4 regions of the Alkalihalobacterium alkalinitrilicum genome follow, and region 2 is predicted to be linked to each of the others. Evidence: riboswitches for the same ligand, from Rfam matches in the RefSeq annotation. Region 2 holds a riboswitch; each other region holds the start of a gene.
The links. A riboswitch is a leader RNA that binds a small molecule or an ion and turns the genes downstream of it on or off. The one in region 2 is predicted to bind cyclic di-GMP.
Positions count from the first base shown of each region.

Region 1: linked by a shared signal. The riboswitch ahead of BK574_RS11885 (hypothetical protein) and the one ahead of BK574_RS20225 (EAL domain-containing protein) in region 2 are both predicted to bind cyclic di-GMP.
Region 3: linked by a shared signal. The riboswitch ahead of BK574_RS15910 (bifunctional diguanylate cyclase/phosphodiesterase) and the one ahead of BK574_RS20225 (EAL domain-containing protein) in region 2 are both predicted to bind cyclic di-GMP.
Region 4: linked by a shared signal. The riboswitch ahead of BK574_RS13000 (anti-repressor SinI family protein) and the one ahead of BK574_RS20225 (EAL domain-containing protein) in region 2 are both predicted to bind cyclic di-GMP.

Region 1 is NZ_KV917368.1:2,515,025-2,520,661, reverse strand. It holds gene BK574_RS11895 (hypothetical protein) at 1-141, shown strand, start outside; gene BK574_RS11890 (peptidoglycan recognition protein family protein) at 141-1,067, shown strand; gene BK574_RS11885 (hypothetical protein) at 1,271-1,597, opposite strand; cyclic di-GMP riboswitch class I at 1,679-1,761, opposite strand; gene BK574_RS28825 (hypothetical protein) at 2,024-2,155, shown strand; gene sda (sporulation histidine kinase inhibitor Sda) at 2,156-2,287, opposite strand; gene BK574_RS11875 (hypothetical protein) at 2,511-2,888, shown strand; gene BK574_RS11870 (hypothetical protein) at 2,890-3,201, opposite strand; gene BK574_RS11865 (hypothetical protein) at 3,277-3,702, shown strand; gene BK574_RS11860 (helix-turn-helix transcriptional regulator) at 3,929-4,141, opposite strand; gene BK574_RS11855 (hypothetical protein) at 4,285-4,575, shown strand; gene BK574_RS27495 (hypothetical protein) at 4,591-4,758, shown strand; gene BK574_RS11850 (hypothetical protein) at 4,733-5,143, shown strand; gene BK574_RS11845 (M23 family metallopeptidase) at 5,153-5,637, shown strand, end outside.
Region 2 is NZ_KV917368.1:4,172,603-4,181,702, reverse strand. It holds gene BK574_RS20255 (IS3 family transposase) at 1-253, shown strand, start outside; gene wecB (non-hydrolyzing UDP-N-acetylglucosamine 2-epimerase) at 474-1,571, opposite strand; gene BK574_RS20245 (hypothetical protein) at 1,825-2,304, opposite strand; gene BK574_RS20240 (YvrJ family protein) at 2,623-2,802, opposite strand; gene BK574_RS20235 (DUF2922 domain-containing protein) at 2,874-3,089, opposite strand; gene BK574_RS20230 (DUF1659 domain-containing protein) at 3,124-3,330, opposite strand; cyclic di-GMP riboswitch class I at 3,715-3,798, shown strand; gene BK574_RS20225 (EAL domain-containing protein) at 3,874-4,590, shown strand; gene BK574_RS20220 (PilZ domain-containing protein) at 4,630-5,166, shown strand; gene BK574_RS20215 (nucleotidyltransferase family protein) at 5,548-5,859, opposite strand; gene BK574_RS28520 (HI0074 family nucleotidyltransferase substrate-binding subunit) at 5,859-6,125, opposite strand; gene BK574_RS20205 (tetratricopeptide repeat protein) at 6,328-7,419, opposite strand; gene BK574_RS20200 (DUF4352 domain-containing protein) at 7,617-8,186, opposite strand; gene BK574_RS20195 (hypothetical protein) at 8,616-8,894, shown strand; gene yidD (membrane protein insertion efficiency factor YidD) at 8,896-9,100, shown strand, end outside.
Region 3 is NZ_KV917368.1:3,296,734-3,305,833, reverse strand. It holds gene BK574_RS15930 (hypothetical protein) at 1-283, opposite strand, end outside; gene BK574_RS15925 (antibiotic biosynthesis monooxygenase family protein) at 283-588, opposite strand; gene BK574_RS15920 (cobalamin B12-binding domain-containing protein) at 774-1,412, opposite strand; gene BK574_RS15915 (GGDEF domain-containing protein) at 1,399-2,307, opposite strand; cyclic di-GMP riboswitch class I at 3,179-3,261, shown strand; gene BK574_RS15910 (bifunctional diguanylate cyclase/phosphodiesterase) at 3,331-5,916, shown strand; gene BK574_RS15905 (malate synthase) at 7,311-8,165, shown strand; gene BK574_RS15900 (tRNA dihydrouridine synthase) at 8,604-9,100, shown strand, end outside.
Region 4 is NZ_KV917368.1:2,697,460-2,706,559, forward strand. It holds gene glcD (glycolate oxidase subunit GlcD) at 1-726, opposite strand, end outside; gene BK574_RS12970 (CdaR family transcriptional regulator) at 913-2,022, opposite strand; gene BK574_RS12975 (phosphatidylserine decarboxylase) at 2,040-2,837, opposite strand; gene pssA (CDP-diacylglycerol--serine O-phosphatidyltransferase) at 2,959-3,498, shown strand; gene BK574_RS12985 (HU family DNA-binding protein) at 3,614-3,904, shown strand; gene BK574_RS12990 (class D sortase) at 4,112-4,687, shown strand; gene sigK (RNA polymerase sporulation sigma factor SigK) at 5,035-5,736, opposite strand; cyclic di-GMP riboswitch class I at 6,224-6,319, shown strand; gene BK574_RS13000 (anti-repressor SinI family protein) at 6,351-6,557, shown strand; gene BK574_RS13005 (VanZ family protein) at 6,649-6,918, opposite strand; gene BK574_RS27535 (hypothetical protein) at 7,193-7,354, shown strand; gene BK574_RS13010 (ABC transporter ATP-binding protein) at 7,661-9,100, opposite strand, start outside.

The DNA of each region.
Region 1 (5,637 bases), 1.7 Mb from region 2:
ACAGGGTTATTGGTCATTGTTAATCAAGGGTTAGGGTTAGAAATTCCGACAGATGCGGTTCTCACTGTTGCTGGTGTGGCTATTTCATATATTCTCGGTGAAGCGTATGTTGACGGAAAAGTGAAAGGAGAGGGTAAGTAATGAGCAAAGTACAAGATTTACGAGGTAAGTTAATGGATGGCGGAAGTCGTAGACGTATTGATCAAATTAATCGTATTGGCGTCCATTATTCTTTTACAGATCAAGGGGACGCTTTTTCTTTTGAAAGAACATGGAGAACTAAAAGAGGATGGAGTCACGGTGGTTATTCTGAAATCATACTAAAGGATGGAACACTACAAATATGCTATGACCCTGTAGTTATTACAAATGGAGTTGGTGGTCACAATACACGAACATATAATATTTGTTACGTCGGTAAAGGAGCACCTAACGAGAAGCAATTACCAGTATTAATAGAACGTGTACGCTTAGCGATGGAACGATTTAATATAGGGTTATCTAATGTTTTAGGGCATCGAGAGTTTCCTAATCAATCCACAGCGTGCCCAGGAATAAATATGGGTGAGTTTCGAAAACGGTTAGAGGGGCGCACTGAGAAAGAAGTTACAGATACTAAAATTGCTGGAATAGTAATAAAAGCACCTTCACCAAATCCATTAATTAAGAACGGAGACCGAGAAGAAACGGTGAGGAGTTTACAAAATAAATTGCTTGCGGCTGGTGAACGATTACCACGTTTCGGAGCTGACGGACATTTTGGTAAAGAAACAGAAGACGCAGTAAAAGCGTTCCAAGCTCGACAAAATATCTTAGTTGACGGTCTGGTTGGTAATCAAACAAGAAACGCTTTAGATGCAGTATTACCAAAATACCGTAGATTATTAAGAAATCTATCTCCAATGCTACGTGGAAATGATGTGACCGCAGTACAACGTGTGGTAGGTGCTACAACTGATGGTATTTATGGTGCTAATTCAGCAAGTGCCGTAAGAAATTATCAACGTCTTCATGGTCTAACTGTGGATGGTATTGTTGGTCCACTAACTTGGGGACATATGTTTTAATAACAAAAAGAAGCCCAACCTTGTGGTGGACTTTTCAGATGGATATTTTAGTGGCCCCTCGACTAGAAATAAGAAGTGGGGTGTTATTCCCAAGAGGCTTAACGAGGCCAATTAAGCCTTCTATATCAGTATATGTAACTCGGTTTTGTTCTATGTATTAAACTTAAAATAGCCCACTCTTCGGAGTGGGCTTAAATTCTTGGTTATCTGTTTATAATACCTAGTTTTAGTTTTAGATCGTAAAGCCTTTTAGAAGCAACTTTATATTCTAAATCGACATGAGTAACAACATTAATAACTAAATTATGACTGTATTCATTTCTTAAGATAGAGAAAACGGTTGGTTTTTTATTTTTTAAAAATGCCATTACTTCAGAAACGGGCAATGTTACATTATTAGTATTAGTACGTAAAAAGCTAATAATAAAATTTTTGAAATGAAATACAGAATCTCTCTTATCGGGCAGAGTCACAATTAAAGAGTCCAGTTTTTCTAATGCTACTTTTAGTTCGGGTTCAATTAGTTCCATTATTGTTTTTTACACTCCTTTAAGAAAATTTGTGCCGAATGAAAATATCTGGGTGCTTTTCTTACGGAGTTTTATTTTTTCATTGGCAGCTGGCTGACGTGGGTTTCCCGTTAGTCCCTGTAGCTTTGCGTCCTTATCTTTCAATAAGTTTGCCTTTTGCAAATACTGTAGAATTATATCGGAAATTGGCGATCGAGTAAAGTAGTGATACTATAAAATAGTAAATCCCACTCTTCGGGGTGAGAAATGGGATTTTCTTTTTAGCGCTGGGAATTTATGTAAAAGTCTATAAAGTGGAACAGAAAAAAGGGTATTAGAGTTGATTTGTAGAATTAGCAGTAAAATAAAAAGTCCTCTCAATAGAGAGGACATAATAGTTGAAATTATCTAACTTTTGCAATATATTTTTGTAAAGGAGTGAGAAATTTGCCCATTGAACAGCAATTGAATGAATTAGTATCTTATTTTGAAAGTGAGTTACAAAGACAAGTATTAGAAAGGGAAATTGAATTCTTACAATGGCTTCAAGAAAAGATTGATAATAGTAAATGTAAATAATTATTTAGTATATGTAATTTCTCTTTTTAATAATTCTTTCTTTAATAGTTCAATGAAATCTTTAGACAACTTGCAGTTAATTGCTTTGTTATATGCCTCCAATAAATCACCGTCGCTTAACTTTTCTAACATGAAAAAATCCTCCCTTGAATACATACCCAAGAAATAATATTAAATGCTGTGAGAACTTATAGCAATACTTATCTGAACATTCACTCGATTGTAATTGATTTGTAATATTATTAATTTTTTTGAAGGGGCTTTAATTTTTTACACAATCTTAACTTTACCTTTATTGTTCTTATAAAATAAAATAGTTATTCTAAATAAAGAACAATAAAAGGGAGGTTTTTTAATGACTGTATTTGAAGAAAGTTGTGTTCCAGAAAACATGATAGAAGGGTATCGGCTGCTTTACGAAATTGAAACAACATTACAATCTATAATCAATTTTCAACTAACTTATAAATACGGTCTTCACTGGCGAAGTATCCTCTACGAGAAAAGGCCAATTAATGACGCATGCCTGCACGAATTAGTTAGCTACCTCTTTAAATACCCACATATCATCCCCAATATTAATAGATCTCAAAGAGAAAAGCTTAGAAAATTATCAGATATACGAAATAAAGTATGCCATATGACAGATATCGCTGATAGTGAGCTGAAGGTAATAAAGGAATGTAACAACATGATTAAAGGGTTTTCATACGAGATTAGCTCTAAAAGGTAAACTATTTTCTGTAACCATTATAAGGATCCCTATTCAGAACTTTCTCCTCATAATCCCTTGAAAGATCCTCTAGCATCTCACGATCGAGTCTTCCTTTAAGATAGTCATCATCAAAGACCTTCATGACTTGACCTTCTTTCATATCCATTACTTGAAGTACCTTTTTCAAACCCTCATAATAGTACAACATTATATGGTACCGTCTTTTTACCTCATAACAATCAGGACAGAGTTTTTTATCCATCCTTACTTTTAAGTTCTTTTCTCTACCAGTTCTTAAACAATTTTCACAGGTGCCCAGTGACTCGTTCATAAAAATCGTCCCTCCAAAGCAGAAGCTATAAAAATTATTGACATTTAAAATATAGGTATTATAGAGTTGTAATAAATGGAAAGGGGAGTTACAATGAGGAATTTATTTGGTATATATGCTTTAACAATGATATTATCTGTTTTTATCGTAGGTTGTGCAAATAATATGGAAGTTAATATAAATAGCGAAGCTGTTGAAGAAACTAAACAATCGAATATCACTGTAATAGATGAAAAATTACATCTCGATACAAAAGAATTATTAGAAATACTAGACGAAGCCTATTATAACAGCAAAGAAATCGAAGGGGAGGATAAACTTTTTGTAGATCTATATAAAAACGTATACGAAGAATGGCTTGAAAAAGAGGAAATAAACGCAACTGAAGAAGTTTTAATAAGACGTTCATTAAGGATGATTAAACTTGAACCTGGCGATAGTGAACCGTTTCAATATGAGTATGAACGCAAAGATGCTGTATCAACATTAGGAATTAAATAAGGAAGGCAGCCCTTTATCGTTTAATTACGGTAGAGGGCGTTTTTGTCGTTAAATAACAACAGATAAAACGAAAAATTTACCGTAAAAAGACAGGCATAAAATGGAACCCGTTGGCATACGTTAATAGCATCCAGCGACGACGATTTAACGTCGCGCTATTAACGTCACACGAAATGACTGCCTCCTTCACGAATATAAAGGCGGTCTTTTTTCGTTAATACCGTTATTAATGTTTTACTTCCTTACCATCTTCGTACCAAATATCCTCGATATGTAAATCTAACACCCTCGCGATCTTTAAAGCTACTGGTAAAGTCGGTAGTGACTTTTCATTAACCAGTAAGCTAAAAGTAGCACTGCTTATCCCTGCTTTTTTGTATACTTCCCCATGCTTAATATTCCTTTCAGCTAAGATAACCCTTAATCTACATTTTACCAACGTTCATCACCTCTCTTTTATAATTCTCGAAAAAAACATCTAGTCCTTTTTATATTTTTTCGATGGACAATGTAACTTTTGTTAATAACATTAATAACATTAAATTAGGTTAACGCCTAAAATGATCGGGAGGTTGGTAAGTTATGAAAGTTATAAAAAGTGTAGGGTTTAACGCTGCTAACTTTGAAGAAAAAGCGATGTTAGAACATTTCAGTCGAAGAAGTTTCTCGAAGTATATAAAACAATTAATTCGTGAAGATATAAAACGTAGTAAAGCAGAAAAAGCGTTAAAGTCTAAAGAGAAAGAAACACAACCAGACGTAGAGATATCGAAACCAGTAGAACACACGCCAGTTAACCCTCAAACTGTCCCTCAACCTATAACGTGGACACCTGACAGCGTGAGTCCTGTACGTAAATTTAATTTTAAATAATGGGGGGAATGCGATATGAAAAAATTAATCGAATTGTTTAAAAAACACGATGCCGATGAGTTATTTATCGCAGAATGTGTTTACGCCTATTTAATTGACCATTGTAGCGATAGTAAGTTCGAGGATGATTTAATTGAAATTATAAGGGGGAAGCAAAATGAAAACGCAAAGATATTCGATTAGTGAATTTATGGCCCGCAACGATGGCAACAATAATTTACTAACGAAAATTGAGCGCCATTTCAAGCGACACCATATTACGTATAAAGTAGTGGGAACGTTGATTATCGTAACAGTCGCGGGAGGAATGGATTTCGCCACACCGACGTTAGCGGCAAGTGGGAGTATAGATGAAGCAGTCCGTCCATTCTACAATAAATTAATGCAGATCGGTAAATGGATAATCATTTTCAAAGGGGGATTTACGATTATTAAGGCGGTAGCAAACGAAGATTTCGATAAAGCGAAGAAGAGCGGTTTTGCTTACGTATTAATTTATATGATACTTCTCGCGTTACCTTGGCTATTCGATCAGGCAGATGAAGTCTTTAGAGAAACGGCTAGGTAGGTGTATGAGATGAAATTTCGATTATCTTCGGAGTTTGGCGCATTAGAAGAAGTCCGAAATAGTCGTGTACACAATGGTATCGATTTAGCGATGCCAGAAGGTACCGAATTACGTTCTATCGCATCAGGTGTAATCGATAAAGTATTTGATGGGTCGAGTAATATCGGAAAGGGTTTATCCATTCAAATGGAAGACGGCACTCGTGCAATTTACGGACACATGAGCGAAGTTAACGTTAATGTCGGCGATGAAGTGAATGCAGGTGAATTAATTGGCGAGGCGGGATCGACAGGGCTATCGACAGGCCCACACCTGCATTTTGCTTTACGATCAGCAAATGGAGATTGGATAGATCCTACTCCACTTGCTGAAGAGTTAGCATCAATGAGTGGAAAAGTAACGGATGAGTCGTTATGGTCTACTATTTTCGAAACAAAAGGAGCGTTATCTGAAATTCTATGGAACGGTGCAAAGGAAACAATTCGAGAAAATGC
Region 2 (9,100 bases):
TAATAGATGGAAAGAATTAATGGGAACTTATACGATTAATCCGAGCATGTCTAGGAAGGCTAATTGCATTGATAATGCATGTATTGAGAGCTTTTTCTCCTTTATAAAAGCAGAACGTAAAGTACTAAAAACAATAAAAGATTTAGAAGAAGCTAAAAAAATCATTCATGATTATACCCACTATTATAATCATAATCGAATCCAAGGAGTTTTAGATTATAGAACACCCGCTCAATATGTCAAAGCGAGTTAACCACAGGGCATACATGCCACATTTTCTCCTTCTCATCTTGACAACTTTCACCTCAGATAGGCGGAAGGCTGTCAAGTGCTTTCCTTGATGGGCTTCCGCCTATCTGAGACACTTCATGATGATGAGAAGAAAAAGGAACCAAGCCTTGTCAAACCTGGTCTCCTAAATAAAATCCGAATTTATATTGTCTACTTTTGGGATCGCAACGCACATTGACACCTTAACTACTCTCCAAAACATCGGCTATTCGCTTACTAGCTAAGCCATCACCGTAAGGATTACTTGCTTGGCTCATTTTTTCATATTCTACTGTATCTTCGAGCAATAACTTAAATGTATTATAAATAATTTCTTCGTCGGTCCCAACTAATTTCAAGGTTCCAGCGGCAATGCCTTCAGGACGCTCTGTTGTATCTCTCATCACTAGTACTGGTTTACCTAGACTAGGAGCTTCTTCCTGAATTCCGCCACTATCGGTTAGAATTAAATACGATCTAGAAAGGAAGTTATGAAAGTCCAATACTTCTAAAGGCTCTATAATTTTCACACGATCACAATTGCCTAATATTTCATTAGCTGCTTCTCTAACTACAGGGTTCATATGTATTGGATAGATCGCCTTAATGTCTTCACGCTCATCAACAATCCGCTTGATCGCTCGGAACATATTTTTCATTGGTTCACCTAAGTTTTCTCTACGATGAGCCGTAATCATAATTAGTTTACTATCTCCTACCCACTCTAAATGATCGTTTGTATAATCATCACGAACGGTCGTTTTCAGAGCATCAATCGCTGTATTGCCTGTAACATAGATCGTTTCTATGTTCTTCCCTTCTTTCACTAAGTTCTCCTTTGACATTTCCGTAGGAGCAAAGTGATATTGAGCTAAGACACCAACTGCTTGACGATTGAATTCTTCTGGATACGGGGAATAAATATTGTATGTTCTTAAGCCAGCTTCAACATGACCTACAGGAATTTGTAAATAAAAACAAGCTAAAGCTGTTACAAATGTAGTTGATGTGTCGCCATGGACTAATACTACATCTGGTTTCACTTCTTCTAGAATACTTTTCATTTTCTCTAAAATATTTATCGTCACATCAAATAATGTCTGTTTTGCCTTCATAATCGATAAGTCGTAATCAGGCACCACATGAAAAGCACTTAATACCTGATCTAACATTTCTCGATGTTGACCTGTAACACAAACAACCGTTTCCAGCTTGTCCCGTGTTTTAAGTTCTTTAACTAATGGACACATTTTTATCGCTTCAGGCCTAGTTCCAAAAACAACCATTACTTTTTTCTTCATTTTCATCTACTCACTTTACTATATATTTTCTGCCCAATCGAAAGGATGTAGAATTTATGTATTAAACACTTCTTAATGTACATCCCAATATTTCCTTTTATATTATCACAAAATCTATAAGGTCATTCTGAACAATCTTTAATCATTAAATTCACGGAAAGAGACCCAGTGAAAATTATTTGAACCAACGAGTTAAATTGTAGCATCTTTTGATCATAAATTAAATAACCCACTCCTAAGAGTGGGCATCCTATTATTCTTCATTTTCAGTCTCTTCCCATTCAATCTCTACTCCCCACTGACGGGCTAGACTGTTTAAGTTCGACTCGTACTTCTCGTAGAAAGTATCTGATTCGACATAAAGTGCCTCCGCTTCAGCACCTTCTAACCAAGCTTGATCCGCTTGAAGACGTAACTCCAATGCTTGTACATGCAAATTATGAACTTCTTTTAGCTTGTCATTTTCGATGCTATCTCCATACTGCTTAGCCTCAGCTATAATACTATCTAATGAAGGCAGGAGTACCTTTTCAGTAAAAGTCACTAATTCCTCTTCTGTATCAATCAATTCTTCTTCATAAAGTAATAGATTATAATTATCTGTTAAGTGATTCGTTTCCTCAATATACGTTAACATTAAATCTGTATTGCCTGAGGCATTTTGAAAAAAGTAATATCCACTAATACCTAGAAACACCACAGTAATGATTGCACTAATCATTTTTTTATTCACTTTTCTAATTTCCCTTCTTATTTAACTGTGTCGCGACTAGATAATTATAATCCCATTCTTTTGAAATGTAATAGTTCTTTAAGACTATTTATTTATACCTGAACATTTATTTTTTCGACGCGGTGCAGCAAGTAGAGAGTCACGAACACTTACGCAACCACTGAATGAAGATGGATCACAGCATTTTTATTTTCAACTTGACCTTATTTATTTTCAACTTTTCATGATTTAAAGATTTCTCGACATAGAAGATCAAATTTTGACAGACTTGTAACGACGAGAACCACCTAGCACCTACGCTAGATGGTTCACTCATCCTCACATACTACTTCTCTTCTGCTCCGTTCCTCCATAATATTGAAGTGTTGCTAAGCTTTCGGGTAGTCGCTCGATCGATTGGTTGACTATGTCTAACTTTTTTTCGACGCGATGCAACAAGTAAAGAGTCACCATCACAGGAAAGCCAAACTCACTTAAAAGCGGTAGCCACGTTTCCATCATCAAAATCTCCCTTCATCATTTAAAAAAGGAAGAGGCCTAACTTCGCCTCTTCCTTTCCCTGCTAATAATTAAAATTCAATCATTTCCACTGTTCGGTCAACAACACGCGCACTCTTTTTCGCTACTAAGTTTCCACCAGCTGATGTAAACGCATTTTCTGCAATGATCGCATCCATAGCGGCACCAACCGCAGTCGGATCAACTGGATATACCGGGTTGTCGAGTGAAAGTGTCACCGTTTTCGCTTGCTCATTTTCAAATACAAGTTCTAGTCGTTTCGTCATCCTAAACTCTCCTTTCTATCATCATTTCATAAAGTTAAGCCTCAAGATTATACGTATTGCTGCGTTCCATCTTATAAGGTGTCCAACCTTGAAGCGGTGTTAACGCATCAGCGACAGCTTTTAACTGCTCGTTCGTTGCCCCCATTTTAATGTTGTTAAAGCTCTTCGTTTTCAAGATCGGCTCACCGATTTGATTGATCCCTGTTTCGAATACAATCACTAAGCGAGAATTAGTAAGCATGTTCTCACCCCCTTTCACCATGTATATATGGGAAAAGGGACAAAAACAACAATGTACCTAAAAATAATTTTTTAGGTACATTGCTAAAAAAATCATAAATTTGTAATTATCAAAAGGGTTCATAAAGGAGGAAAAGGAAGTGAAAAAGTGGCTTCCTGTAATTTGATATAGTCTAATCTCCAACGAAAGTCCAGGTTCTCATCGCATATATCGGGAAAACATTAAAGGATTATGTTCGACAAATCTCGGGGTCTCACTGTGGCAGCTTAGAACTAATTGCACAAAAAATTATCAAAATTTGTATTATACTGGTTGGAAAGTTCTTTTATTTCATTTATAATGTGGTTAAAGTATTAAACATAAATACATGTATTAATAATAGTTTTAAGATAAAGGCAAACTTATTGAAAAATAAGGACGCAAAGCCACAGGTCTAAGGTACTATACTATGACGGCTGGGTTACCGAAAGAACTGGTAAAGATGGATACCTATTTTTCGGGTTCCATCTTTTTTATTTACATAAAAAAGGGGGATACGTACTCGTGTTAATTAACAATTTAATACGTGAGGAGAATTTCTATCATCATTTTCAACCCATTTATGACTTGAACAATTGGCGCATACTGGGATTTGAAGTTTTATTAAGATCTAAGCTATTTCCTAATCCTGAAGCTACGTTTATTGAGGCTAGAAAAGAGAAAAAGCTTTATGAATTGGATTCGGGGTCCATTCATAAAGCGATTTCCACCTACCGTTCAGCAGGCTTAACGAAAAGTAAAGGAAAATTGTTTTTAAATATCTTTCCATCGACACTTTTACATCCAAATTTCCCAACTTTTCTTAATAAAATTATCGCTGAAGATGTCCTTCTTAGTCAACAAATTGTTTTAGAACTTTCAGAATCTGAGATTAATAACAAAATGGACGAACTGAAGCAAAAAATAGCTGTTTTAAAGAATTTTGGTTTTTTGATTGCTATCGATGATACAGGAAAGGGATATTCTAATGCCCAAAGCATCGTCGAGTTAGATCCAGATTTTCTGAAGTTAGATCGCTACTTTTCAAAAGATTTACACCTTTCAAAGAAAAAACAGTCCTATATTCAACTATTGAATAATTATTCTGTACAAAACGATTGTTCAGTGATTTTAGAAGGTATTGAAACTCCTTCCGAATTAGCTGTAGCTAAAACATTAGATATCCAGTATGGTCAAGGCTTCATATTAGGAAAGCCTTCATTACTAGAACAGATTATATGAGGTACAGCTATGATATATCTTGATTTGGAGCTAATTATAATGCTGCTGTTAATAGTATTATTTATAGCTACTCTATCCATCTTATTTGTACAGAATAAAAAAATTGAAATGAACAGAGTAACCCCCATGAACGTCGACAACAACAACTTGATTAATGATCAAAGAAAAACAGCGTCATACCAGGTGAACCTAAACCTCAATCGTCGAAAACATTTTAGAGTTACCCTTACAGAAGATTGTGTAAGTGAATTTTTATATTTTGAAAATAAAAAACTTGAACAATTAAAACATAAAAAGTTTACTGGGAAAATACAAGATATCAGTGTTAGTGGACTGAAATTTACATGTCCATATAATTTACCCGTCAAACAAAAAATTGTTTTCAATATTACTTTCTCTATCAAAAACATTCCTTTTACATTAAAAGCACAATTCATACGTAAAGAGGAATATTTACAAAAAGACACATTCATCTACGGTGTTCAATTTATTGATATTAGTAAAGATGAACAGAAGCATCTGAATCTATTACTTAATAAAATTGAATTACAAAGAAGACAGAAAATGGTGCTTTAAATTCGCTAATGTTAGTCAGAGAAACTCATACGAAGTAACCATCCTATCCACTCCCAAATTAGTGGAGGTGGTTACTTATTTTTTTGGAGTAGAAAAATTTCAAAAAGTCTACAATTGCTAGAAATCCTTATTTAATATTACCCACATCTTCATGATCGTTTAATTAAGAGTTAAAGAGGGTTTATTTTTAACTTTGGCGCAGATTTTTCCAACTTGGTCTGGTATATTTTTCAATTCCTCTAGTTTCTTTCTGTTTCTACATCTAGAGATTAGAGATTAATCCCTTTTATTCTTCTTCCAATTGATTATACCTTTCCCTTCCTTAATCAAAAAAGAGCCTGCCCTCACTTTATCAATGATAGAACAAGCCCTATTATTCTCTTACGAATTTCGTCGGTAAAATTCAATTCCTACAGTATCTATATGTTCCTTAAGTTTTTGATTGTTTAAGGCTGAGTAGTGTAGAATATCAAAAAAATAAGGAAGTGGGTATACTTCATTCAGCAATTCACTTAATTCATCTATCGTTCTATCCGTTATTTCTTGTCCTAATAATGCTATATCAACATCTGATCCACTTTTGTAGTTACCTAAAGCGCGGCTTCCAAAAATTTTAGCTTGGTCGATTTCAGTAAATTTACATAATCCTTTAATGATATAATTAATGTCCCTTTCTAACAATCCAAACATCATTATCGTTCCTCTGACAGTTTTTCGTACATTTTCTTAAAGACAGGTAAGAATTTCTCAGTGATTTCACTGACAAACTTTCTGGCTAATTCTTCATCATAAGTATGAGTAGTTAAATTACGTTTGGCTAGGGCATCCATCCATACATGCCCTTCTTCAATTAAGCCAATTTGAAAGGCCTGTTTAATTGTTTCTATAGGACTTTTCACGAGAAATCCTTCTGCCTCAAGGTAATCCTTCAACACTTTCCATGCTAGTTCAAAAGTAATTTCAAAAAATTAGATAATACCAGCTCTCTCTAAGTCTGTTTTAAGCTCCTATTGAGAAAACTTATTTAATAGTGTATAGGTTTTTTCGAAGTTCTCAAATCTTTGTTTCCAGCGTATTTCTTTTAATGGTTCCATTCAGGACATTCCTCCCCTGATAAACATAATCCTATATTGCTTATTCTCCACCATTAATTATTCCCTTTCATTTACGAGTTAACCATTCAATGATCTCCTCAGCCTCATGCCATAGGTGTAAATGTTGATCTGCATAAATGATTGCCTCATTCTCATCACCTAGACTATAGGCATTAGGAATAGCGGTAGGTAACCGTTTCTTCATAGATAAATAGTCGATCACATAGGGGTTACTTTCTTTTGCGTTATTTAGTAATTGCTTTGCTCTTTTGGTCGGACCATTTTGTAAATACTCGATCAACGCACGATTATAAGTAGCACTCGCCGATAACGTATCTTTATATTCTTCGAGTAAGCCTTTCGCTTCTTCATACATTTTCTCTTCTACATATGTAACAAATAACTCAAAACGAACACCTTGATTATCATTTGGATTTAGTTCGAGTAATTCTTTGAAATGTTTAATCGCTTTTTCCCCACGACCAGTATCTAGTAAATAGCAAGCATAATTCAACTTTATTCGCATATATGGACGAGTTTCAACTAGACCCCAAAAGTGTCCTTTATTTTCATTGAAATACGCTTTTCCTAACTCTTTCTCCCCAGCTTTCATTCCCTCGAAAAAGAGTTCTTCTGGATCATCTTCATACATAGCTAAAATATTGTACGCATCAGGACTATTTGGATATAACTTCAACGTCTGCTCTGCAAGCCTTTTTCGCTTCATTCCCTTTGCTTCATAGGCTTCGTAGATTAAGTCTTGTGCTTTATCTTTGTTGGAGAGATTGCTATTAGGTCGGGTGCTGCCACCGTCCAAATATTCCGTTAAAAATGCGTTCACTTCTTCTATTGAATCCAAGTCCTTATCCTGTATTAGTTGAGTGACTTTAGCCATCTCACGTTCTAATGACATTTTGGAACTTAAGAAATCATCTTCAAAGATCCCCCCTTGCTCGAACATCTCGTCTTCATCAACTAGATCTTCTCTATCAAAATCGAGAAGATTTTGTTGTAATTCCATAATATCTTCCCAAAGTACATTCTCTAATTCTTTATACTTTGTCGAAACACTGCTGCTAGAAATCTTAAATTCCTCTGCTAACTCGGTTTGTGTGAGCATATTTCCAAACGGCACTAACTTATCTAGTAAATAAATCATCCCCGCTACATACAGAACTGGTTTTTGAATTCTTGGATTTTTTCTATCACAAAACTTTTTCCATAAAACAAGTCCAAGACAAGAAGAGGCTGGGACAAAAGTATATTAGTTCGGATTTTTGTATTTATTGGCTTCTTTATCCCGCGATTATTCGCCTTTAGAGTGGAGCTTTTTAGTTATGTCCCAGCCTCTTTTTGTTACGGTTCAACTACCCAAATGGCTTGTCCATTCGTAAAAGGCTCTTCAAAAACCACTTCATAATATGAACTTTCTGGTACATCAAACGCCACTTCTCCACGCATTGTTCTTCCAGGTCCAATCTCACCGTCCATGCTACCTTTTGCATCTGTATAGATAGTTATAGAATGTTTAAAATGCTCTTCATCATATATAGCGAAATTCATCATGGATGAAATATTATAACTTTCATCAGATGTATTTTCTACGGTAAAGTCAGCTAGTAGAAAAGTTGCTTCATTAGGTGTCTCCCAATCGCTTCCTTGACTATATGCAACATCGTTTAAAGTAATAACAATATCATTGAAATTAACACTATCTCCAATCGATAAATTCTCTTCCGTTTCTCCTTCACCCTCTGGCTCTTCTTCTGCTTCATCCAATTCTTCTTGAAGCTCTTCAGCAGCATTTTCTTGTTCTTCTTGCTCCTGTTCTTTTTCTTGTTCTACAGGACTCACTTCCGCTTCACCACATGCATTCAGTGAAATAAATAACAAAAATATAAGTAATATTTTAGCCATTACCTTCATCAGTTTACCTCCTCGTATATTAACCGCAAGAAAATTGGTACGATTGGTGTATTCGCTACTACGCACCAATCAATTGTATACACCACCTGAAAGGAGAGGATAAGTCTTTTTTATTCAACATCCTTTCGATGCCCAGCTTCGCATAATATAAGGTGAAAATTATGAATTATGTGAGGTTTATTTGGTTTATCCTTTTTTAGTCGTTTTTTCTTTTGACCTCTTTTAATTTCCATTTTTTTACTTTTTATTGTTTGACATATTACCACTGGGCTTCATTAATTCTTCATTCCTTCTATTAATTTGGATAATTTGCTTTTAAAATTCACATCCCACTATTGTACTTTCTGTAAAAAGATGAAAATTTTTACTAGTATACTGAAAAAAATTAATTGAACAATAACCTAAATGGTATTTTAGAGGGTGAAGTTGATGACTAAAAAAATAAAGGAAACAAAGTGTACCTGTAAAGCTTGTGGGAATGTATGGTATTACGGCAAAGAAGATGTCACGAAAAACTTCGGTGAAAAGTTGCAAAACTTAGGAAACGAAATGAGTAATACAGGGAAAAACATGATGTGCTGTACAGGGTGCTTACCAGCGTTGTTCATTCCAGAAAAAAACTTGAAGGAAGTGCAGGATTTGGATAAGTGTCCTAAATGCAGTTCAAAAGCTATTAACAAAGAAGAGATCGTTCACGAGGTAGATTAAAATGATAAAAAGTTTGATTATCACATCAATTAAAGTTTACCAAAAATGGATTTCACCACGAAAAAGCTTTAAAATGAAATGTCGATTTTATCCAACATGTTCTCAATATGCTATTCTTTCGATCCAAAAATACGGAGTAATTAAAGGATTTGTAAAAATGAAAAACCGATTGAAACGTTGTAGACCTGATAATTTCGATAGTTGTA
Region 3 (9,100 bases), 880 kb from region 2:
TCAGCTTTCCTTCAATAACATCTACAATAATATTATAATTTTCAATAATAATTTCAGTAGAAACACCGCGAGTTGTAAGTACATCGTTTAACCACATAGTGTAGTTAACAAATATCTCTACATGATTTGCCTCATAAGCTAGATTCAAAGAATTAAAATGGTGAATGTTGTCCTCAAAGGTCTTCCTTTTACCGTGTTCTCCAAATTTTTCAACTAAATCAGGATATTTCTCATAGATTTTCACAACTATTTCTTCGACCAATTTATTTTGTGCTTCTTCCATTAAAATGCTCTCACCTCATATCGTTTTACAACGGGCTTAATTGCTGCTAAATCTTGATCAGGATAATTTTTTTCTAATTCATGAATACGTTTAAAGTCGGAACTTTTAACCCATGCAAAATAGTCTTCTTTTTGATCCCATTCCATCATTACTGTCAATTCTTCTGGCTTAATATCATTTTGCAAAAGCTTAAAGGAAATGAATCCGGGTGCTTGATCAACTAACCGTGAGCGGTTTTGATATAGAGAAATGACCTCATCTAATTTTTCAGTTGGTACAGTAACAATCGAATGTACAATATACATGATTCAGTAGCTCCTTCTTGCCAAAGTTTTTTCCACGAGAGCGGTCCCTCCGATATTGAAGTGGATTCTAAGTATTTATTCACCATTTATTTGTGTTGGACCGTGAGAGTCGCCCTAGTTGATCAAGCTAAAATCAGGTATTTTTTAACTTTAACCAAAAAGAGGCAGGCACCGTCCCGTTGTCACTAAATTTTCGTAACCAAATCAGTTATGTCTTCAATGTAGCAGTCATAGTTTAATAGTTTTAATAAGGAGGGATTTTGTTTGAAACAGTAACCACCAATGATGATTTTGCTATCCTTCAATTGAGGTTCATTTTTAATTTTATCAATTAATTCCTTGGCATGATGAACGTGAGTATAGATTGTGACAGAGATTGCAATATAATCTGGATTTTCTTTTTTGAAAAAAGGAATCGCATCTTTAATGGGTAACTTATTACCTAAATAGATTACATCATAACCTTGGTATTCTAGAATATGGTTGACCAATTTTATCCCCAAATCATGTAATTCTTCTTGTGTTGTACAAGTGATGACGCGACCTTTCTTGGGCTTCTGGTTAATAACATATTGATAACATTCCATTACATTTTGGTGAACAATCGCAGATGCAAGGTGTTCATTAGCTACTGTAATTTCATTTCGTTGCCACATTTGTCCGATTTTATACATTGTCTTTTCAATTCCGAAATACGTATGTTCTATTGGGATATTGTGTTTAAATTGATCTAGGATTAAACGACGTGCTTCTGTCCGGTTTGACTCTAACAAGTAGGATAAATATTCAGTTGAAAAATTTTCTGTTATTCTACCTTGCCCCATCTCTTTTTAGCTCCTTTTTGAACTCATACATTTTTTGATCTGCGGCCTGGATAAAAGCTTCAACTTTTGTATCATCATCATAAGGGATTGATACAGCACCATAAGAGATTGACGAAATATCCGTGATTTTTTGGAATTCTTTATTAAGTCTAGCTCCAATGTCAATCGCTTCTTTTTCATCACAGTCTGTTAATATTAGGAGGAACTCGTCTCCTCCTGTTCGGAAGGCAAAGTCAAGGCCATGGCGGATATGTCTTTTTGTTATGGTTGCAAACCCCTGTAATAAATGGTCTCCTTTGTCATGGCCAAAGGTATCGTTTATCTCTTTAAAATTGTTAAGATCAATCATAAGGATCGTTATAGGATACTTCTTTCGCTTAGCCTTTATAAGCTCTGTTTGAATCGCTTGATTAAACTGTCTACGATTATATAATCCTGTCAAACTATCCGTAAAGCTTAATTTTTCTAGTTCCTTCTTTTGTTCGTTAATAATCTTATTTTTCCTCATTAATTCTGAGTTTAACTGTGATAGGTCAGAACTAATTTTCATTATAGTTTCAACCGTGTCTAAATACTCTTGGGATAAGGGGGTCAATAGAATCATAGTTAAGCTGTCTATTTTTCGAATAAAAGCTTGGAAAGAATGAATTTCAAAAGCGATTTGAAAATTCAACTCTGTCGTAATCTCATCACTTTCTTCATTTTGCAAAAGCTCTTTTAATTTGTACAAAGAGGGGGTGTCAAGTATTAGACTAAGACTCTTACCCTCAAAAAACTCAGTATCCTTTGATAACATAGTATTGCTTCGACCACTAATCGTCTTAATAGTCATAGAATCGTCTATAACTATGTAAACCAAAGGAAAGATTGTAAGAATATCACCATTTTTGGTCAAATTGGGGTCCTCCGGTTACGTTTGGCTAAGTTTATTTTATATGTGTCAAGGGTTCCACAAGAAGTATGGGCTTTTAGTTTTTATTATAGCACTTTTTACCCATTGTTTGTCATTTACTGCACAGTCATTCATGTATTTAAAAGCCAGAGATTACTTATTGACCAGTAAAGAAATGTACGTCGATTTAGGAGAAGATTCCCCCGATAGGCGAAAACAACAATCCATTGTTTGACATTCACTACGAAGGCTTGAAAGTCTAGGCTATACTGTTTCACTTTTGAACCCAGAGCGTCTTAGTATAAGCCATTCAAATGTAATATGCGCTGAAATATGGCGTTCCTCTCTTTTCTTAAAAAAAATGAGTTGCGCTTTAAAGTGCACCCTTTGTAAAGGACATTTTAAAAAGCCTAAGCACCTTGTAAAAGATGATCTCTTTGTATTGAACAGAGTTAATTGTTATTGGGTTAATATTTAGATTTAAATTAGGTAAGAGTATGACTAAAACTTTATTAGTCATTCCTTTCAAGTAAGACAGTAAATAAATTATTTAGAAAATAGTAGAAATACTAGTAATGAACCCTTGTCACCACATGGCTTACGACGTTATTTCTGTACTTCTGCATTGGAAGCAGGATTGACGTACATAAAGTTGCAGCAATGGCTGGACATCAATCGATAAATACATGCTTATGTACACAAATCCATAAAGGAAAAAATGCTTAAGAAATTAAATATGTAAAAAAAGGGTAACAACCTATTTACTCCCTTTTTTTGGAAATGGTAGTTATCCGAAAAATTAAAAAGATATTTGACGAAATAAGTTGTTAATAGTGCTAATATTATAAGTATTATTTTGATATTTATCAAAAAAAAATGACCTGGACAAACCTTCAGTAATGGGGGGACGCTAAACTATAGGGGCTAAAACTTTTGTTAAGCCAGCCAGGTGCCGTTTTAGGGAAACATATCCTTATTAACGGGGTGTGTATTTTATTTATATTGAAATAAGAAAGGGATATGGATATGAGTAGAATTACAATAGATAAACAAACCTTAAAGGCACAAAACAAAGTTTTGAGAATGACTGCTACTGGAAGCTCTCTTACTGAAATATTGACAACTCTAGCACTAGAAATAGAAACACTAATCCCAAAAACTTATTGTTCCATTTTATTGTTGAATGATGAAAAGCAAACATTGGAAAACGGGATAGGACCGAGCCTCGATGAATCATATAATGAGATTTTAAATGGAACCCAAATTGGTCCAAGTGTAGGTTCTTGTGGAACAGCGGCTTATAGGAGGGAAAGGGTAATTGTAAAAGATATTGAAAAATACATATTATGGAAAGAATATAAATCATTAGCCTTATCTTATGGACTAAAAGCATATTGGTCGCAACCTATTTTATCCTCGGACGGAACAGTGTTAGGCACATTTGGTTTATATTATGGTGAACCTAAAGTACCAAATATTCGAGAATTGGGAATTCTTGAGGACTTTACTCATTTAGCATCTGTTGCCATTGAACACAAAAAAACAAATGAGAAACTCCAACAAAGTGAACAACAGTATCGTCTTTTAGCAGAAAACGTATCTGACTTCGTTGGTTTATTAAATCAACAAGGGGTTTATGAATATGTATCTCCATCACATGAAAAATACTTAGGATACTCCTCTTTTGAACTTGTGGGAAAGAACTGGCTTGATTTCGTGCACCCTGATGACGTTAATAATGCCATATGGGTATTTGAGAAACAAGTAAAAATCGGGGCTCCACAAAAATTAATCTTCCGTTACAAACATAAAAACGGGCAGTGGATATACCTTGAGGGTAAAGGAACACCGATTCAAGAGGAAGATGGACTAGGAAGCAGATTGGTTTATATGGCAAGAGATATAACAGAGCAAAAACGTGCAGAGGAACAACTTAAAATAGTGGTTCATGATTTAGAACAAACACAACAAAAATTTGATTCGTTATATAATAATTCACTTGATGCCATATTTGAAATAGACAGTGAGGGTAAATATTACCGTGTAAATAGCGTTGCAGAAAAAATAACTGGTTATCAAAAAGAGGAACTAGTAAAGTTAGGGATCAATGATTTGATTATTGAATTAGAAAAAGTAAACAATATTTTTACAAGGATAAAAAATGGTGAATCACTTAGAGTGGAACTTACTCTTAGACATAAAAAAGGACACTATGTGAATATAGATGTTAATGGGGTACCAGTATTTAGGGATGATGGAACTGTTAATGTAATCGCATTTGTCCAAGATATTACAGGGAGAAAACGTGCTGAAGAGGAACTAAGAGAATTAGCGTATAAGGACTCTCTAACAGGCCTTCCAACTCGTGAACTTTTTAGTATCGAGTTAGATAAAGCGATTAAAAGTGCAAAAGAATATAAATATTCACTAGGTATATTATTTATAGATTTCGATAATTTTAAAAATGTTAACGATACTTTAGGACATCATTTCGGTGACCAAGTTCTAAAAAAACTCGTTAAGATCATGGAAAGTCAATTAGGGAAAGATAATCTAATATCTCGACAAGGTGGAGATGAGTTTCTAATTTTGGTTGAAAACACTGACAAAGAGAAAACAGGTATAATTTGTGAAAGACTCATCAAAAGATTAACAAGTCCTATAGAGTTGCACGGGCACGAGGTTTTTATCACACCAAGCATAGGTGTTTGTATGTTCCCTGAGTACGAATTTGATGCAGAAATTCTAATAAAAAATGCCGATTTGGCTATGTACATGGCAAAAGATATCGGTAAGAATAATTATCAATTTTTCTCGGATAACTTAAATGACCAGGTCTTACGAAAGAGTCGAGTCACAAATGCTTTACGGAAAGCACTTGGCAACGGGGAGTTTACTTTACATTATCAACCACAATTTGAATTAAGTACAAATAGAGTAAAGGGAATAGAGGCCTTATTACGTTGGAATCCAGAGTTTGGATTTGTTTCACCGGCAGAATTCATCCCAATAGCAGAAGAAACGGGTCTAATAGTTGAAATTGGAGAATGGGTATTAAGAGAAGCATGTAAGCATGGTAAAGAATGGAATGATAAAGGTGTATTAAAAACACCTGTTTCTGTTAATGTATCTGCACGTCAATTTAAGGAACGCTCATTTATAGAAACAGTAAAAAATGTGTTAAAAGAAACGGGTCTTCCACCGAGTAACTTGGAGATTGAAATTACCGAAAGGGTTATGATTGATGTAAACGAGGCAGTAAACATTGTGAATCAGTTAAGGATGTTAGGGGTGCGAGTTGCGATTGATGACTTTGGAGTCGGTTATTCTTCATTAAATATGCTTCAGAGTATAGTTATTGATAGTTTAAAGATTGATCGGGCTTTTTTACATGATGTAATGAAGAATAAAAGGTCAGCAGGGTTATTAGAAGCCATTATACGGATGGGGGCGGATCTAGGTTCTAATGTTGTCGTAGAAGGGATTGAAACCAAAGACCAAGTAGATTTTTTACTATCTAAAGGAGTTATTGGTCAAGGGTATTACTACAGTCGACCTTTACCGGCTGATGATCTCGAGCAATATTTAGAGTCGCTTAAATTAAAATCATAAAGGTCACTTGTTGCTTTCTAAAATGCAATGTAAAGTAGCATTTTTACAAAAAATGAGAATCTGTATAGTTTTTTTGAAAACTTTGAATGAAATTGGTGAAGAGAGTATTTTGTTAAAGGGATACTCTTTTTTATTTGGAAAGTTATTGTTTTTACATATTGAAAGGAGATGAAGTTTTAAATCTTTGCTAATTGATCCTAGAGTAACGTTGAAAATTTTGTTGCTTGCTTTCTCATTTTTGCAACATTGGGATAACGTTTATTGGCTGTATCAAACCCTGGGAAATTGTTGGTACATTCCGCTTCTTTAGATTAAAGAAGATTCAGTTTAGCCTATCCAGTGATTTTGAAGATGATGAGTAAGGTAAGGTATTACTATTCGAAAACCTTAAATGCGTATATTTATGTTACATCACTAGTTTTGTATAAATACTAATGAATTTTCAGTTTTATACTTCTTCCTGGTTAGAGCCAAAAAGGTAAATACTCAATAATTAGGTTAACATTATATTAAGAACGGGTAACTAATGTTGAAGAAGAAAGACGAAAAAACTATAAATCCTTTACTGAGAAGTACATCGATACTATTCAGAAGAGATAATTTAAGGATACAAATATAGAATGGCTTTTTTACATTCAACAAACATTCGTTCATAAAAGCACTTTTTTATTGGCATATTAGGGGGGTACCTTTACGCAAAATCAATATAAACGCGTTTCAGTATCATCACTCTATCAAAACACATGTTGAGTGTGTAGCTCAACTTATTTTAAAAGTGTAAACTTCAATAAACATTTACTATTGAAAAAATACATCGTCTTGCCTGACCCTGAGTGTGTAGCAAAGATTGTGTTTGTGAGAGAAGCTTCATCAAGAAAGGATGGAGTTTTCTCTATGAAATCAGTTTGTGGAACATTAATGTGAAACAAGAAAAACCGGGTCGTGCCATGCACCACTAGATAAGTCTCCAACGTAATGAGGGTTAGTTTAATCGTGGAATCATTCCACTTTTCACCGGTAATCAAGTGGTTATTTGATAGGAGCTTTCCAGAGGTTTCGCGACTTTTTGGAGCCTTTATTTCATAACTATTTCAAAGAAGTGCAGAGAATAAAACCACATTTTACCTCACGATAAAATGTGTTGTCAATAAGAAATTTGTAATATTTTCAAAAAAGTGTTATAATAGTCTTACAATTGTTTTTTTAATCGTATTCCGAATTCCACTGTATTTTTTTGCAGATAGAATTATGGATACGTTTTTTTAATATCTTTTTTTAAGCCGAAGAGAAACTCAAACAATTGTGTGAGCTTTAAAGGTAAGTTAGTTGAATGAAATTATCAATTTACTATCTAATAGTAACCGAGTTTTAATTCTACAAGGAGGACTAGAATAATGAATCTAATCAATAAGAAAGTTACACACAAGCGTTTTGGCATAGGTAGTATAGTTAAACATAATGATTCTAGTATTGAAATACATTTCGCATCGGAAAATAAAAAGTTTGTTTTCCCTGATGTATTTGGAAAGCACCTAAAACTACATGATAAAAGTGTTGCTAATTCACTTGAAAAGATTATACAAAAAAAGGAAATGGAACGAAAGGAGGAAGAATGGAAGAAGGAAGAGGAAAAAAAACTACAACGAAAAAACCAGGAACTTCGCTTGGAACATGAAAAACTTATGAAAAATCATAAACTACATCCCGAATCACAAATGGTTTTTTGGTGTGACACAGAAGAACAGAATAGTTCTTTTTCAGAGTGGAAGGTTTTTTCAGGCGTAATAAAAAGTGGTAATAACAAGGGGAAGCCAAACAAACCCATCCGCTTGCACCAAAATAGCGCTGTCCTGTTAACAGCAATAGATTCTAGCATGCCTGAAAAAGACAGACGTATCTTAGGTGTCTATATGGTGAATGAAGATTTTATCGGTAAGATTTGTGAAGATGGATATATTCCTGCTCATTCAAAATACAGACTCCAACTTACAGAACAGGAATCGGATCAGATGCTTTTCTGGGAATATTATGTAAATGAAAAATTCCCCCACAAAATGACATGGAATACAGGTAAATACCGTTATTTTGAAAATTCATGGATAGCTCAAATTTTGCTTGATATAGTTTCGTTGAAAAGTGACCCAAAGGAACGAGAGTTGGCACAACAATTTTTTGAACATTTTTGTAAAATGAATCAGATAACAGATCAAGAGTTACCAAAGCCTAATGGTGCATTAATGCGTATTTAGATGTGGAGTGTTTAGCTCAACTTATTTTAAAAGTGTAAACTCCAATAAACATTTACTATTGAAAAAATACATTGTCTTGCCTGACCCTCAGTGTATAGCAAAGATTGTGTTGTGAGAGAAGCTCCATCAAAAAAGGATGGAGTTTTTTCTATGAAATCATTTTGTGGAACATTAATGTGAAACAAGAAAAACCGGGTCGTGCCAGGCACCACTAGATAATACCATCTGCTTTTTTTATTTTTAAAAAAACCATTCAGGACCGATTTTCGTTAAAATAAACATTGCCGATTTTCACAAATTATAAATGTCCCAATGTACTTGTGTTTGATAATAAATAATTAAGCATTATATAAGTGTAAAAGAAGTGGCACATTTGGCTTTATATTTTTTGACCGAGAATTTGAAGTTGTATCCATAGTGAGAGGATTTGAGTTTGAAATGATAGATAATTTTTGGCGTGATTTACCACGACCATTTTTTGTACTTGCACCAATGGAGGATGTGACAGATGTTGTTTTTCGTCACGTGGTAAGTAAAGCTGGTCGACCAGATGTATTTTTCACAGAGTTTACAAACTCAGATAGCTATTGTCATCCAGAGGGCATGAAAAGTGTGCGTGGTCGTTTGATTTTTACAGAAGATGAACAGCCAATGGTGGCACATATTTGGGGGGATAATCCCGAATATTTCCGCCAAATGAGTATTGGCATGGCAGAGCTAGGATTTAAAGGCATCGATATTAATATGGGCTGCCCTGTACCGAATGTGGTATCGAGAGGGAAAGGTAGTGGCCTTATTCTGCGCCCAGACGTTGCGGCAGAACTTATTCAAGCAGCTAAAGCGGGCGGGCTGCCTGTCAGCGTGAAAACACGACTTGGCTATAAGGATGTAAATGAGTGGGAGGAGTGGCTAACGCATATTTTAAAACGGGATAT
Region 4 (9,100 bases), 1.5 Mb from region 2:
GGCAATAATCGACGAAACAGCCGCTCCTGCCTCTTCTAAGCTGTCAAATAGCGCTAACATCGTCTTTTTGGCTTCGGGGATAGGAATGAGCTTTAACGTCGCTTCTGTAATGATCCCAAGCGTTCCTTCTGCCCCAACCATCAATCTTGTAAAGTCATAGCCAGCCACGTCTTTGGCGAGCTTTCCTCCAGTTCGAATAACATCTCCATTTGGTAAGACGACTTCTAACGCAATCACATAATCACGAGTTACTCCATATTTTAGGCCACGAAGCCCACCTGAATTTTCATTAATGTTTCCGCCGATCGTCGAAATTTTCATCGAGCTTGGGTCTGGTGGATAAAATAATCCTTTTTCCTCAACCGCGTTAATCATATCTAATGTAATCACACCAGGCTGTACCGTAACCGTTAAATTTTCTTCATCAATTTCCAGTATGTCTTTCATATACGTAAACAGCATCACGATACCACCTTCTAGTGGACATGTTCCTGCACAAAGATTCGTACCTGAGCCACGGGGAACGATTGGTACTTTGTATTCGTTACATACCTTTACAATGGCTTGAACTTCTTGCGTATTTCTCGGCTTAATAACCGCATCTGGCATGGCTTGATAATTCGGTGTCGCATCATATGAATACACAAGTAAGCTTTCCTGCGAGTCTAATAGATTTTTAGTGCCTACAATTTGGACTAGCTTTTCTTTTACCTCAGCGCTTAACATCAAATTCCTCCTACAAAAATATAGAATGAGAGCACAACGAGAAAATTCATATACCTTCCATATGTACTCATTTTATCATGTCAACAGTTCATTCTTTAGTTATTCTAAGTATAAAAAAATAATCCTCATTGGACTATGTGTAAAGATACAAAGTTAAATGAGGATTATTACTTGTTTTTTGTAGGATTATCTAATTTCTTTCCAAATTCTATACGCAATATATGTTGTTGCTAAACACTTCGGATCTTTTAAATGACAACCAATTTTTTCATGAATTCGCTTTAATCGGTAATGAAGTGTATTAATATGAATATGAAGATGTTCTGCCGTCTCTTTTAATGACATATGATATTGAAAATATACTTCTAATGTTTCCATTAATTCTGGGTCTTCGGTCATATTTCCTAAAACTTTTTCAGCAACCTGTTGTTTCATCTCTAGGCTGATTTCCGCAAGAAAGCCCTCTAATAATGTCAAATCATCATAAAAAACGACTGGCGCAGTGCTAGAAGCGATTTGCAGCGCTCTTTTCGCTTCACTATATGATTGGGATACTAAGTGTGCAGGTTGTCTCGTTCCAACGCCGAACAAAACAGGGACAGGTGAACGTTTGGATAGACGAGTGCGTAATGATTGAACTTGAGGTAAAAAGGCCGCTTCTTCTTTTTGATTTTTTAACCCTTTCAGGAGAAGTACACGCCCTTGCCCTACACGGACCATTGTATCAGTAGCTCCATCAGGAAATTTTAACCGTAACCATTCATAAATGTCTTTTTCAATGAGATGCAAATCAGTTTCATTATCTGCTTTAAGCTCGATCATTACACACATTCTTGAAAGGTCCATCGTAAGACCTAAAAGCTCACCTCGTTCGTGAAAATCAATCGTGTATTCACGTAAATGCAACCATTCATAGACGAACGTTTCGACACCACGAATTTCAGAGTTTAATTTCTCAGCGGAATGGGCTTCTTGAATAATCAGTTCTGTCATCCGCCGAATCAGCTCACCAAATGGGGACACCGACTGAGGATCACCTGTAATCCCAATCACACCGATGACGTCATGTTGAAAAAAGATCGGCAAATTTAAGCCAACCTTTACACCTTGAAGAGTATCCACATCTGCTTCTGTAATTTTCATTTTTTGCTTTGAGCGAAACACCCGTAGTGCACCTTCATGAAACGTACCAATACGATTTTGATCACTACCAGCAATAATAATTCCATCGTCATTGACTACAATCACTTCTTCATCGGTGACTTTGGTAACTTCATTAACGATCCGTTGCGACATAAGGGAAAGAAGCTTCACTACGCCTCATCCTTTTTAGAAAAAATCGTCCCAATTCGCATCCCAACTTTCACTTCAGTTGGGCACTGTAACTGAGGATCAAGCTCAACTAAGCCGTGTTCAAATAAAAGAATGACGGTAGAGCCAAAGGAAAAGTAACCGATTTCCTTTCCTTTTTCAACGTTTTTTCCATCGTGGGTCAAATGAATGCTGTTCACATTTAAAGCACCCACTTTAACGATGGCGGCTCGCTTATGGTGAACCTCCACTTCGGTAATAAGGCGATAATTTTTCGATAATGGTCGTTTACCATATTGTAATCCTTGGCGGTTGACAGGATACGATTTATTTCCGAGTTGCCAACGTTCGAGGACACGTCCAGAAATTGGACTATGAATACGGTGATAATGACTCGGACTTAAATAAAGAATAACAAAAGTACCTCCACAGTACACTTGGCTCTTTTCCGTACTGCCGAGCATTTCTTGCAGTGTATAATCTTGACCTTTCACACGAAAAGCCGATTGTTCGTTCAATGATCCAACATGAGCGAGCACACCGTCAACAGGACTCACGAGAGCGTGTTGATTAAGATCAATCGGGCGAGTTCCTTCTTTTAAGCGCCTCGTAAATAATTCATGTAAACTTTTATATTCATGTAATGGCTTTTCCATTTCTTCAGTTTTTAAATTATACACTTTTGTAAAGGATCGATTAACGCCTTTACTTAAGCGAGAAGTCGTAAACGTACGTAGTAAATGAGAATTAAAGCGGTTTCCTGTTAATTCAACAAATGCTCGATATAATTGCTTTTTCACAAAATACCTCCGAATAGACATTACTTTTTTCTCTAGTAGGTAATAGCCCTTTATGATATCATATAGTTTTAAGATGTTTCAATATCTGCTCCATTTTTACACAATCTTAAGGAGTGAAGTTATGTTTTTATTACACCATTTAGATCAAACGATCAAAAAAATAAAAAGCCAAGCGGCGAACTTAATTACGTTAGTCAATCTAGGCTTAGGTGCAATGGCTATTTTATTAGTACTTCAAGGTGAGTTACGAACGAGTTTATTACTCATTACAATAGCCGCTGTATTTGATCGTCTCGACGGGATGGTTGCCAGAAAAATGAATATTACCTCTGAACTTGGCAAGCAATTGGATTCGCTAAGTGACATTATCTCATTTGGTGTTGCTCCTGCACTTTTATTATACCAAGGAATTTTATTTACATTTGGAATGCCTGGTGCATTTTTCGCCATTATTTTTATTGCTTGCGGTGCCATTCGACTCGCTCGATTTAACGTAACGGAATCAAACAACTTCTTTGTCGGATTACCGATTACCGCAGCAGGATGCTTATTAACTTTAAGCTTTTTGCTGATTGAATGGGTCCCTTCTTATCATTTTATGTTCCTAACACTTATACTAGCATTTCTCATGATTAGTCCGTTTAAAGTGAAAAAAGTTTAGAAATTTATCAAAAAAACGAGAAAAATATGGTATTTTTTCATGAAATTCTCTCTTAAGTCTTGACACTACAAGGGTTTCACGATTAAATTTGAGTAGCAGGCAATTATTTATAGTAATGAAAGGGAGTTTTTCCATGAACAAGACAGATTTAATTAATTCAGTTTCTGAACAAGCAGACATATCAAAAAAAGACGCAGCGAAAGCAGTTGACGCTGTATTCGAAAGCATCACAGACGCTCTTAAAGAAGGCGGAAAAGTTCAATTAGTTGGATTTGGAAGCTTTGAAGTACGTGAACGTTCTGCACGTAAAGGACGCAACCCACAAACTGGTGAAGAAATCGAAATTCCAGCAACTAAAAACCCTGCATTCAAACCAGGCAAGCAATTAAAGGATGCTGTGAACTAATTTATATTTTATGTAAGAGGAAAAAGCAACTGGACGAGTAGTCCGTTGCTTTTTTTGATCCTCTTAGTATTTTTTTATTAACGTCTTCATTTGATCCCATGCCACTAAAATCATAACCGTAATGCATGTCTCGTTGTGGCAGGATTTGATTAGGAGAGATACAATATATTTATATTTACTACTCTTTCGTAGAAGGAAGATGAATGGATGAAAGTAATATCTTACTTATTTATAATTGGTGGCCTTACCTTACTCATTTACGGTGGATTCCAATATTGGCAGACGCAAACCGCACAAAAGGAAAGTTTGGCATCTGCTTATGAACTGTTAGAGAAAGAGAAAACGGATGAAGAGATCCAACCAACGATTGAGGATTTTAATCCACAAATGGGAGAAACTATTGGTATTCTGTCTATTCCAGCTATTGATGCTCAGCTGCCAATTATTGAAGGAACCGATGAGGACGAGTTAGAGAAGGGTGTAGGGCATTACAAGGGAACCGCTTACCCTACACAAAATGACCAAATTGTTTTATCTGGTCATCGGGATACAGTGTTTCGCCGAATGGGTGAACTTGAAATCGGCGATTATTTCATTATTAAACTGCCTTATGGTGAGTTTACATATGAAATCGAAAGTACAAAGATCGTAGATGCTGATGACCGTACGATTATTGGCTCTACCGCTCCTGATGAAGTGTTAGTCGTTACGACGTGTTATCCGTTTTCTTTTGTCGGAAGTGCTCCTGATCGTTATATTATTTATGCAAAGCCGATTTATTAATTGAAAAAGGCAGCGTGAGAACTACTTCTCACGCTTAATTTTCGATATTTATATAGCACAACCTTCATATTCTCCTTGGTTCTCCACCTCATGGTCACCATGATCGCATAATAGTTCCCATGCCCATCTCTGTTTTTCTTCTCCTCACGAGCAATATAAACCTTTTAAGTTCCCATTCTCTACTCCGTTCCTCCTCCCACGGGCATTATAAACGCTCCATAGTTACCGATCTCTTCTCAGATACTCATCCCACAGGCATCATGAACAGCAAGGAATTACTTATCAAAAAAAAAAAAAACAAGAGAGTATGAGAACCGACCTTCTTACACTACCTTTCATTATTCTTTCTACAAACCATTATTCCGTTTATAAAACTCATGGAATAGCTTCATCAATGCTCGCTTTTCGATGCGGGAAACATAGCTTCTAGAAATATTTAGCTCCTTAGCAATTTCCCGCTGCGTTCTTTCTTTCATTAAATCTAGACCAAAACGTCCGACAATGACTTCTTTTTCGCGCTCATCTAATACATGGATGTAATCATAAATTTGCTTTTTTTCCATTTTCAGTTGGATCGTATCGACGATATCGTCCGTTTCTTCTTGAAGGACATCAATTAAAGTAATTTCATTTCCTTCCTTATCCGTTCCAATTGGATCGTGAAGCGATACGTCTTTCTTTACTTTCTTTAATGCGCGAAGATGCATGAGGATTTCATTTTCAATACACCTGGCTGCATAGGTCGCTAGTTTCGTTCCTTTTCCTTGTGAGTAGCTCTCAATCGCTTTTATTAACCCGATTGTGCCAATCGAAATTAGATCTTCTGTATCTTCACGAGTATTTTCGAATTTTTTTACGATATGTGCGACTAAGCGTAAATTATGTTCTATAAGGCGATTACGGGCTTCTTCGTCTCCTTGCTCCATGAGCTGTAAGTATCTCTGCTCCTCTGCTTTCGAAAGCGGTTGAGGGAAGGCATTGTTTTTTACGTACCCTACAAAAACAATGACTTCTTTAATAAAATAGGTGATGGCTGCAAATAATGACACTTCCTCACCCCCATAAGGTTTGTTATCTTATGTCTATGTGTGTATGGGCTCGGTTGTGTCTGTACAAATAAAATTAAATTGAAACTAGTTCTTTCATATCCCCACTTTTTTGAAAGTCATTTAGTGCTCATCCTTAAAATACATAACCTTCTGTAAGTTTATTATTGGGTATTTTCTGAAAAAGTTCTCGACATATTAGTATTCAATATAACAATTAATTCCAAATAATCCATCCGTTTGAAATAACGATGATAGAACTATATACCTACTATTTTTTGTTTATCAACATATCAACAGTGTAAACATAGGTAAAAAAAACTAAGCAGGGGTCATTTTTTCTGTATCTTTGACACGATTTGTATATTCTATCATCGACAAACTTCAACACTATGATATGGTTTCTTCCTTTATACTATGAATTAATTAATACATAAGTCGCGGAAAATCTCAAAAACTTTGAAAAATCATGAGGAATACTTTAATATTTTTCAGAAAACGGCAAACCTATTGAAAAGTAGGGACGCAAAGTCACAGGTCTTAGGTTGGGGATTTGGATTTCAATGATGATGGCTGGACTGCCTGAAATGCTCATAGTATTTTAGGAGGGAAATACGATGAAAAATGAATGTAACAAAGAGTTGGATCAAGAGTGGGTACAATTAATGAAACAGGCAATGGAAATGGGTTTAACCAAACAAGAAATCAAACGGTTTTTATTAAAAAAGAAAACAAACTGGGCAAGTCCTCCAAGAAACTTTATCCTTAGAAAAGACTATCCATTTTTTTTACTTCTTGATAAGTATTACGCAAAAGTTTATTAATTCTATGTAAATTACAAAGTTAGGACGGGCCGAAAGTGATCAATGATGGCGAATATCATTCATCACTTTTTTTCGTTTAACCTAAGCCTAGCTACAAATTAACCTTGGTTGAACTCTTTTGAAACATACAGACTATTTTTCTTAAAAAGGAACCAAAGGTAGCATTCCTCCTATTATAGCTTCTTCTAACAATTACCCATAAAAGCATTTTTGAAATATCATCAAAACCAAACGAGCGAAACGGTACGTAATATTGATGCACTTCATCAATGACACCATACGAAACCGCAACCAAGAATGCAAACTGTTCTTTTTTTCGTTGAAGTTCTCCAAATGTCAAAAAGGCAAGAATAATAAACAAATATAACAGCCCAATTGAGCAAGTTCGAGAATAACTCCAATCGCTACGAACACACTCGGATGCATATTACTAAAAATGACTTCCAATCGACTTGGATTAAAATTACTGGATTGCCACCAAATCAACATCACATAGAGAATAGAATACTAATAAAAACTCTACGCATGTTAAATACATGTATATAACAACGATCAACAAGTACCCATAAGACGTTACCTGAATATTGAATACTTCTCTGGAACAAGTAATACGATATACAGAGGAGGTCTTAGTGATGCTTCTACTAGGTAAACAGATAATGAGTAAAGGTAAAGCTTTTTATCATCGTTTAATGTATGCCTACAATATTGTGTTGTATAAAGATTGTCTTGATAAAGAGATGAAATTAAAACTCTTAAAAAGAGTAATTCATCATGAAAAAGAATTAAATGTTTAGAGAAAATAAGTGAAAGAAGATTGATTAGGAATTTATTAAGTAAGTTCTTATGTTTTTATTTAATCGTTAGACTTTTGTTTAATAAAAATAGAATGATGTGGTGTTGCATTTTTTATAATGTTACTATTTTTATCAAATACTGGTGACATATATTCGCTTTGATTATAATTACCTAAAGGCTTATACTTTGAAGCTACTTTGGCATTCAAATACCTTATTCCCTATAACCTATTAGACTTTTTTACAAAACTTGTAAGCTTATAAATTATATTGTGAATGAGGTACCTCATTCAGCGTTTAACCCTTTTATGATTGCATAACTTCCATTTGCTTTCTGAGCAATTGACTAAACATACTCCGTTTTTCTTTTGCCAGCTGATTAAAGCCACCTTGCTGGATGATTTGACCTTGATCGAGAACAATAACTTGATCAGCGTGACGAATCGTTGATAAGCGATGGGCAATAACGATAATTGTCATTCTGCCTTTCAGTCGTTCGATAGCCTCTTGTATCTTCGACTCATTTTCTGTATCTAACGCACTCGTAGCTTCATCTAATACGAGGATCGATGGTTTCCGTAAAATCGCCCGGGCTAAGACAAGTCGTTGCCGTTCTCCTCCTGAAAGTCGGATGCCACGATCTCCAATTAAAGTATCCAACCCTTGAGGAAGCTTACTAACAAAATCAGCAGAAGCAAATTCGAGTGCTTCCCACATTTCCGCTTCGCTGGCATCTGAAGCAACAAGTTGTAAATTTTCTCGAATACTTTCATTAAATAAAAATGGATCTTGAGGAACATAACTAATCGCTTGTCGCAAAGAACGTACATTACCGCTTGATAGTGGAACACCGTCTAATAATATTTCTCCTTCTTCTGATTGATTAAGTCCCATCAACAAATCAATTAACGTACTTTTACCAGCACCCGATGGGCCAACTACAGCAGTCATTTGGTTGGCAGGGATATACAAATTAATATCCTTTAAGGCATACTTTGAATCATTCGGGTTATAACGAAATGTAACATTACGACACTCTATCCCATTATGAATGTTTAAAGGTTGGATGCTCTGTTGATTAACAGCTGTAAACTCTTTTGCGCTTTTACATTCTTCTTGCATGGCAATAACCGCTTTTAACGCGGGAATCGTTGTTGCAATCTGTTCTAAAGAACCTTGAATTCCAGCCACTCTTGGCCAAAGCCTAGAAAAAATAATAATAATTAACATCAATTGAGCAGCTTGTGCATTGAACAAGTTAACAGCAAAGAAGATAAAGGTTGCGATTAAGACAGCTGATGCTATTTTATAATAAAGTTGGGAAGTGGTTTTTAATTTTGTATACTCGATTTGTTCATTCTCCATACTTTTAGTTACCATTTTATACCAATTCATTCGTGACTCTTCTAAAGTATTACTCTTTATATCTTTAATTCCATTAATTTGATCAGTAATTCCACCTAAATATGCCTTACCTAACGTATAATTACGACTACCGAGTTCCATCGATCGTTTAAGAAATTTACGATTGAAAAAGATGAGTATTAACCCACACGCTAAAACAAACGATGTAATCGTAGGTGAAAGCCAAAAGGCAATTCCAATTTGAATACAAGTAAAGATTAGTGAAGATAAAAATTGTAAGAAAGAATGTGTTCCCGCACTTGCACGAGCAATCTCTGCCGTTAATAAATTAATCAAATCCGACTTTCGATTTTTAATAAAAAAGTTCCATTTCGCATGAAG